DNA from 4 places in the Mangrovibacter phragmitis genome. Region 1 is predicted to be linked to each of the others. Evidence: predicted binding sites of a transcription regulator. Region 1 holds the regulator's gene; each other region holds the start of a gene.

What was found. The regulator CRP, encoded in region 1, controls carbon source genes, mostly activating them, when cyclic AMP is high. The targets are predictions, from matches to a motif close to ATGTGANNNNNNTCACAT.
Region 2: the regulator CRP is predicted to act here: its motif matches at 882-899, upstream of MPHASIOC01_RS01120 (PTS mannitol transporter subunit IICBA).
Region 3: the regulator CRP is predicted to act here: its motif matches at 957-974, upstream of MPHASIOC01_RS25475 (PTS sugar transporter subunit IIB).
Region 4: the regulator CRP is predicted to act here: its motif matches at 685-702, upstream of epd (erythrose-4-phosphate dehydrogenase).

The regions. Positions count from the first base shown of each region.
Region 1 covers NZ_CP134782.1:3,935,804-3,938,010, reverse strand. The annotation lists gene pstS (phosphate ABC transporter substrate-binding protein PstS) at 1-743, opposite strand, end outside; gene crp (cAMP-activated global transcriptional regulator CRP) at 953-1,585, opposite strand; gene MPHASIOC01_RS19200 (OsmC family protein) at 1,883-2,207, shown strand, end outside.
Region 2 covers NZ_CP134782.1:232,009-234,215, reverse strand. The annotation lists gene MPHASIOC01_RS01125 (glutathione S-transferase) at 24-632, opposite strand; gene MPHASIOC01_RS01120 (PTS mannitol transporter subunit IICBA) at 1,157-2,207, shown strand, end outside.
Region 3 covers NZ_CP134782.1:5,307,873-5,310,079, reverse strand. The annotation lists gene MPHASIOC01_RS25480 (PTS sugar transporter subunit IIC) at 1-542, opposite strand, end outside; gene MPHASIOC01_RS25475 (PTS sugar transporter subunit IIB) at 556-870, opposite strand; gene MPHASIOC01_RS25470 (LacI family DNA-binding transcriptional regulator) at 1,162-2,112, shown strand.
Region 4 covers NZ_CP134782.1:3,473,363-3,475,569, reverse strand. The annotation lists gene tkt (transketolase) at 1-538, shown strand, start outside; gene epd (erythrose-4-phosphate dehydrogenase) at 897-1,925, shown strand; gene pgk (phosphoglycerate kinase) at 1,968-2,207, shown strand, end outside.

The DNA of each region.
Region 1 (2,207 bases):
AAACTTTGTTGGGTCGGCTCAATTGCTTTACCGTCAGCATCGAACAATTTAGTCCAGGTCAGGTTGTTCTGTTTTGCGTAGGCATATTCAACATAACCAATAGAACCCGGCAAACGTTGTACAAATGCAGCCACGCCATCGTTACCTTTGCCACCCAGCCCGGTTGGCCATTTAACAGTGGTGCCTTTGCCTACCTTGCTTGCCCAGTCCGGGCTCACTTTAGACAGGTAGCTGGTGAAGACGAAAGATGTGCCTGAACCATCTGCGCGGCGCACAACATTTATGTTGGTATCCGGCAATTTGGCTTTTGGGTTCAGCTTCGTGATAGCCGGGTCATTCCATTTTTTGATTTTACCCAGGTAAATATCACCCAGTGTTTTACCATCCAGAGTTAATTCACCTGATTTAATACCCGGGATGTTAACGGCCAGAACTACGCCACCGATAACGGTCGGGAACTGGAACAGGCCATTTTTTGCCAGGTCAGCATCGCTCATTGGCGCATCAGATGCACCGAAATCAACGGTTTTTGCAATGATTTGTTTGATACCACCTGAAGAACCGATTCCCTGGTAGTTTACCTGAGAACCTGTTTTCTGCTGGTATTCTGCAGCCCATTTTGCATAAACCGGCGCTGGGAATGTACCACCGGCACCGGTCAGGTTAGTGGCTGCAAATGCAGTTGTGGTGGACAGAGTCAGAGCGGCGATTACAAGACGGGCTGAAGAGCTAAGCATTGCCATAATTTCTCCCGGAAAAGGTTAGATCAAAAATAATTTTTTAATCGCTGTGTTTTCAGTACCTGGGAAGAATAAGGCGAATTTGTGACAGTTTTGTGTCATTCATGAACAATTTTCAGAATTTGTTAGGTAAAGCTGAAGGGATGCCTGGTTGTGCAAACAAAAAGGCACGCTCTAAAGCGTGCCTGTATGCGTGATTAAATACAGTAAAATTAACGAGTACCGTATACCACAATTGTCTTACCATGAGCGGAAATCAGGTTTTGATCTTCCAGCATTTTTAAAATGCGGCCCACAGTTTCACGGGAACAGCCAACAATTTGACCAATCTCCTGGCGGGTGATCTTGATTTGCATGCCATCCGGGTGAGTCATCGCATCAGGTTGTTTTGCCAGGTTAAGCAAAGTCTGTGCAATTCGGCCGGTTACATCGAGGAATGCCAGGTTCCCCACTTTTTCAGAAGTGACCTGTAAACGACGTGCCATCTGGGATGAAAGGCGCATCAGAATGTCCGGGTTTACCTGGATCAACTGGCGAAATTTTTTGTATGAAATCTCGGCAACTTCACAGGCTGTTTTTGCACGAACCCAGGCGCTACGCTCCTGGCCTTCTTCAAACAGCCCCAGCTCGCCAATAAAATCGCCTTGATTAAGATAAGAAAGGATCATCTCCTTGCCTTCTTCATCTTTGATAAGCACGGCCACAGAGCCTTTTACGATGTAATACAGCGTTTCTGCTTTCTCGCCCTGATGGATCAGGGTGCTCTTGGATGGATACTTATGAATGTGGCAATGTGACAAGAACCATTCGAGAGTCGGGTCTGTTTGGGGTTTGCCAAGCACCATGCGCGGTTATCCTCTATTATAAACTTGCTCAAAGACAGGGTAGGGCCCTGTTGGCGTTACAACATTAAATCGCCCCATTCCTGAAGCGAGCCATAAGTCGTTTGGTCTGTAATCGCTTTTTCCTCTGTAACAGGTATGACGTCACTGTCAGCCTGTTACATCTTGTTTGTTTTAGCACAGGTTTCCTGTAGTGTCTTCTATTGTCTCGTTTCAGCATGACCTGTGTCGCCTTCCATTGCCTGTTTTGTTAATGCCGCGTAATCTGTTGCGATGACACTTTAGTTGGGAGTAATAAGAATGCAGGCGCGAGTTAAATGGGTTGAAGGTTTAACATTTTTGGGTGAATCCGCCTCAGGTCACCAGGTGCTGATGGATGGTAACTCCGGTGATAAAGCGCCAAGTCCAATGGAAATGGTGCTAATGGCAGCAGGTGGATGCAGTGCCATTGATGTGGTCTCTATTTTACAAAAAGGTCGTCACAATGTGACTGATTGTGAAGTCAAACTGACTTCTGAACGCCGGGAAGAAGCACCGCGTTTGTTTACCTCTATTAATCTGCACTTCATCGTTACAGGGAAAGATCTGAAAGATAATGCCGTGGCTCGTGCGGTAGATTTATCTG
Region 2 (2,207 bases), 2.1 Mb from region 1:
TTCCCCGGTTTCCTGAGCGGAGATCAAGCGACACGCGGTTCAGTGCGGGCAAAACTGTCACGCTGAAAGAGTTGCTCTACCAATTTAACCAGATGCGGGCGGTCCACACACCAGCCAGGTGCGATACGGCGAAAATTCAGGTAGCCCATCGCACAACCCACAGCAATAGTCGCGACATCAAGTTGTTGCGTATTGAATGCCCCGTTTTTGGCGGCTTCATCCAGCGCATCTAACCCACGCAGTATTTTTTCCCGCTGGCGCACCAGTTCACTTTCCAGTTGGTGTGCTGCCGGGCGTTGCTGTTCACGGAAAGAGAGAATAGCGGCATCCATGACACCGTCGGCCAGTGCTTCAAGCTGGCGTACCTGCAAAGCCGCATACGGGTCTGACGGAATACTGGCTGGCACGGGCTGAGTCAGTTCCAGAAAAGAGGCAATAACTGGTGAGTCAAACCAGCAGGCACCGTCATCAGCAATCAGAACCGGTACTTTCCCCAATGGATTAGACTGCGCAACATGGCTATTTTCATTCCACGGCGAGTCATTGACAAAGTCGAAGGCCATGCCTTTTTCCAGCAACAGCACCGATATTTTACGAACAAAAGGGCTTGTGTAACTCCCGACCAGTTTCATGCGCAGAACCCTCATCAGTGAATGAGCATTGTGAAATGCCAGTACATCATGAAAAGTGAGCGTTACCTCAAATCATACGCTATTCCCCTGCGGCACGGCATGCCCTGCAGAAAAAATTTAACATGTAATTTACTTTCATTCCGTTCCGACAGGCCACACCACGAAGTTGCTATTGATCACAATCAGGAAAAACCGCAAAAATAGATTGTGATGAATATCACAAAATACAAACAAACAACGCGCGTTAAAATGTGATTAACATCACATTTACATGCTCATATGGCATCTTTTTTTCGCATTGTGTTTTTTTTACACTGATTTTTTGTGATCAAAATCACTAAACACCCCCATAAAGACCCAATGAAATAGTGATATTGATCACACAAATATCCGGTGACTGGACAGATTCACGGTTAAGTGCCAGATTCGCGTCACTGAATCAATTCGGCGCTTACCTCTGCCGACACAGTTAACAATAAAACCCGGGTTGAATCCCAGCGCGTAAACAGAAGAAGGGGTGTTCTATGTCATCCGATATCAAGATCAAGGTGCAAAGCTTTGGTCGTTTTCTCAGCAATATGGTAATGCCGAACATTGGCGCATTTATCGCCTGGGGTATTATCACCGCGTTATTTATTCCAACAGGCTGGTTGCCTAACGCAACGATGGCAAAACTGGTAGGGCCGATGATCTCCTACCTGTTGCCGTTGTTGATTGGTTACACCGGTGGCCGTTTGGTGGGCAATGAGCGCGGTGGCGTGGTGGGTGCGATTACCACCATGGGCGTGATTGTTGGCGCCGATATTCCAATGTTCCTTGGTGCAATGATTGCCGGACCGTTGGGCGGTTACTGCATTAAAAAATTCGATGGTTTCGTAGACGGTAAAATTCGTTCCGGCTTCGAAATGCTGGTGAACAACTTCTCTGCCGGTATCATCGGTATGTTACTGGCTATGCTGGCGTTCCTTGGCATTGGCCCGGCTGTTGAAGTGCTGTCAAAAGTGCTGGCGGTTGGCGTTAACTTCATGGTCGTACACGACATGCTGCCGCTGGCTTCCATCTTTGTTGAACCGGCAAAAATTCTGTTCCTCAACAACGCAATCAACCACGGTATCTTCTCACCGTTGGGTATCCAGCAATCTCATGAACTCGGGAAATCTATCTTCTTCCTGATTGAAGCTAACCCGGGCCCGGGTATGGGTATCCTGATGGCGTACATGTTCTTCGGCCGTGGTAGTGCCAAGCAGTCCGCTGGCGGTGCGGCTATCATCCACTTCCTGGGTGGTATCCACGAAATTTACTTCCCGTATGTGCTGATGAACCCGCGTCTGCTGCTGGCCGTTATTTTCGGTGGTATGACTGGCGTGTTTACTCTGACCGTGCTGCACGGCGGCCTGGTTTCTCCAGCTTCTCCGGGTTCTATTCTGGCTGTACTGGCCATGACCCCGAAAGGTACCTACTTCGCTAACATTACTGCAATTTTCGCCGCCATGGCAGTTTCCTTCGTGATTGCTTCTGTTCTGCTGAAAACCAGCAAAGTAAAAGAAGAAGACGATCTGGAAGCAGCTACTGCAC
Region 3 (2,207 bases), 1.4 Mb from region 1:
GAGCGTGCCACGCCGGTTGGTACTTCTTTTGGCAGGCGAATAGTCACATTATTCTGTTTTAACCATGCATAGACTCGCGTTGAGTAGATGGAGGTGACCAGGGCGGTGAAAATGCCCTGGCCAGACAAGTACTGAGTGGAAATTTTACCATCTGCATACGGTGCAGCGACCAGCAAGAATGCCATGAATGCCAGCAGACCAGACATCACCGGGTCAAGGTTGAACTGACGTCCAAGGCTGGCACCAATGCCAACCGAAATAAAGAATGTCATCACGCCCATACTGAGGTTAAACGGTAACATCAGTTGTGCACGATATGTTTGGGAAAAATCCAACCAGCCACGGGCAAATGAATTAGTGGTATCAGCAGAAAAGGGTGGAAAGATAAATACCAGCATAAACGAGCCGATTATCATAAAGGGTAACGCGGCAGTAAAACCATCACGAATCGCGATAACGTATTTTTGCTGCCCGAGTTTCCCCGCCAGAGGAGTGAGGGATTGCTCAATAAAAGCAATCATAGACTGATATAACGAACTCATGAATTCACCTTACTTAGTGCGTCGCGTCGATGAGCGACAGAGCAAAATCGAGTACCTTATCGCCACGCTGCATGCCGTAATCCATCATATCGATGGCTTGTACAGGAATGCCTTGAGTGGCGGCCTTATCAGAGAGTGTTTTTAACATATATTTAACTTGTGGCCCGAGAAGCACTACCTGATATTGTGGAAACTGAGTGTCAAATTCGGAAACACCATATGCATCAATCTTGACTTGCAGATTTCTTTCTTCGGCTACTTCAACCATTTTCCGCACCAGAAGGCTGGTGGACATCCCGGCAGAGCAGCACAGCATAATCTTGAACATTGACGACCATCCTCGAAAGATAAAAAGTTGTTGCGCTCATGATTGGATATCATGTGGAAACCGGTTTCCATTTTTGAGATTAAGAAGTGTGATGCTTATCAATTTCTACTAATTAATAGGGTAAATAATCAGATTTACCTCACGGAATTGCTTATTTTTACAGCGCTTAGTACTGGTGTGGAAAATCGGTTTCCATGAAAAACGGAAACAGATATACTGGAAAAATCGGCACGATGAGCTATGCCGTATTCACAATTACAAGGATTATGTGAGACTTGTCAGGGGAGAACGATGTCTACAATCAACGATGTATCACGTCTGGCCGGGGTGTCCAAAGCCACTGTGTCACGGGTGTTGAGTGGTTCGCGCGGTGTAAAGGAAGAGAGTCGTCAGGCGGTACTAAAAGCGGTTGATGAACTGAACTACCGACCCAACGTGATTGCACAGTCGTTGCTCAGTCAGTCCACTGGCTGTATCGGTGTGATTTGTGCACAGGATAATATTCATCAGACAACCGATTATCTCTACGCACTGGAAAAGCAGCTTAGCGAACACCAAAAACATTTGCTGTTGCGATTTGCGAATACTAAAGCGGAAGTGTTACGTGCTCTACATGAGCTTTCTAGTGGTCTGTGTGATGACATACTCATCATCGGTGCGCGTTTTGTGCTCAATATTGAACAAGAAAACGTCATTCTGGTCGATTGTATAGAGCAAGAGAATTCCAATAATATTCAGTTTGATCATGCCTTTGCAGCGGAAACTGCCTGCAACTACCTGGCAAGTCAGGGGCGTCACCAGATAGCATTGATTCACCCGCTCAGTAGTGGGTTTGCCGATCAGGTGTTGTTCGGTTATAAACAGGCACTGGAGAAAAACTTCCTGCCGTTTAATCGCAACCTGGTGTTTATGGGCTCTTCCTCGTCTTCTGTGGCATTGCAGGAACTGCTTAACAATGCCAGTACGTTCAATTTCAATGCGTTGCTGGTTGCTAATGAGCTGGAAGCCCAGCGAGTGATTCCGCAATTACAGGCGTTTAATAAATCAGTACCTGAGGATGTCATGGTGTTTAGCCTGGCAGGTTCACTGCATTTACCGGGCATACCGACGATACCGGCAATTGAATATTCGTTGGATGCGATGGCAGCAAGAATTGTGGCCTGGCTGGATGAAAAAACGCAGATGCTTGGTGGGTGTGTACTCCGTGGCGATCTGATTATTCCGGATATGCGTAAGCGCTGAGAATAAGTGTGGTGGGGGGCGGTTCACTTTGCTTAGTGTAATGTGTCGCTGTTTCCATTCACTTCCAGTGTGGTGAAAGTTCCGTTCACCTGAAG
Region 4 (2,207 bases), 460 kb from region 1:
GCCGAACATGAGTACATGGCGCCCATGCGACCAGGTGGAAAGTGCCATTGCCTGGAAAGCGGCTGTTGAACGCCATGACGGCCCGACCGCGTTGATTCTGTCCCGCCAGAACCTGGCCCAGCAGGAGCGCAGTGCACAGCAACTGGCTGATGCAGCGCGTGGTGGCTATGTGCTGAAAGACTGCGAAGGCCAGCCGCAGGTGATTTTCATTGCCACCGGTTCTGAAGTTGAACTGGCGGTTGCCGCCTGGGAACAACTGTCTGGCGAAGGCGTGAAAGCGCGTGTGGTTTCCATGCCGTCAACTGATGTGTTTGATAAACAGGATGCCGCATACCGCGAAGCGGTGCTGCCAAAAGCAGTTGCTGCCCGTGTGGCAATTGAAGCAGGCATTGCTGACTACTGGTTCAAATACACTGGCCTGAACGGTGCCATTGTGGGCATGACCACCTTCGGTGAATCTGCACCAGCAGAGCTGCTGTTTAAAGAGTTCGGTTTCACCGTAGAAAACGTAGTGAAACAGGCGAAATCTTTGCTGTAATCACCTCAGCCATGTTCGTTTTATATAGCCGGGTAATTTGCCCGGCTTTTTTACGCTCGTGATATCCTCTCTGGCAGTAAATTATTCCATTATTCCTGAAGAGTATTCTTGTGCAGATTATCTTCTAAGCAGTGAAATGGCGAAAAGTGTGATGCAGGTCAGAAGAATGAGTGATAACGCAGAGGGAATATTCCCTTTATTCCTTATTTCTAATATGCTGGCTGAAGCGTTTCAGTAATTTAAAATGTTCGACATTTAACCAAACAGTCGTGATTTATGGCTGGCGAGGATTCCCCTGAGGCGGTGGCTGCATTACCCTGTTTGCCACAACATTGCTCAGAATCCTGGCAGGAGAGATATGACCGTACGCATCGCGATAAATGGCTTTGGTCGCATCGGGCGCAACGTGGTTCGGGCACTTTACGAATCCGGTCGCCGGGCGGAAATCACCGTTGTGGCAATCAACGAGCTGGCTGATGCCGCTGGTATGGCGCATTTGCTTAAATACGATACCAGCCATGGCCGTTTTGCGTGGGAAGTTCGCCATGACCGCGAACAGCTCTTTATTGGTGACGACACTATTCGTATTTTGCATCAACGGGATATTACCTCGCTGCCCTGGCGGGCGCTGGATGTGGATATTGTGCTGGATTGCACCGGGGTCTATGGTAGCCGTGAAGATGGTCTGGCTCACATTGAGGCTGGAGCCAAAAAAGTGCTGTTTTCGCACCCAGGCGGTAATACGCTGGATGCCACCGTGGTTTACGGTGTCAATCATGACCAACTCCGCTCCACAGACCGCATCGTTTCCAACGCCTCCTGCACGACTAACTGTATTATTCCCGTGATTAAGCTGCTTGATGAAGCCTGGGAAATTGAATCAGGAACGGTCACCACCATTCACTCTGCGATGCATGACCAACAGGTGATCGATGCTTACCATCCGGACTTGCGCCGTACCCGGGCAGCCAGTCAGTCAATTATCCCGGTCGATACCCGGCTGGCTGCAGGCATCACCCGTATTTTTCCGAAATTTTGTGACCGCTTTGAAGCTATCGCTGTACGAGTACCAGTCATTAATGTGACGGCGATTGATTTGAGCGTTACTGTGTCACATAAAGTAACTGCGCAAGAGGTTAACCTGTTGCTGCAAAAAGCGGCACAGGGGGCATTTCATGGTATAGTTGACTATACGGAATTACCGTTAGTCTCGACCGATTTTAACCACGATCCACATAGCGCTATTGTGGATGGTACCCAAACCCGGGTAAGTGGTGGGCACCTGATCAAGACATTGGTCTGGTGTGATAATGAGTGGGGCTTCGCCAACCGCATGCTGGATACCACGTTGGCGATGTCTGCAACACCGATATCAGGTAAGGCGTAATTTGCGCCTGCAAAACTTTTAGAATCAACGAGAGGATTCACCATGTCTGTAATTAAGATGTCCGATCTGGATCTGGCTGGTAAACGTGTTCTTATCCGTGCGGATCTGAACGTACCGGTTAAAGAAGGGAAAGTGACTTCTGATGCGCGTATCCGTGCATCTCTGCCTACCATTGAAATTGCCCTGAAACAAGGCGCAAAAGTGATGGTGACTTCCCATCTGGGTCGTCCGACTGAAGGCGAGTACAATGAAGAATTCTCTCTGCTGCCAGTTGTGAATTAC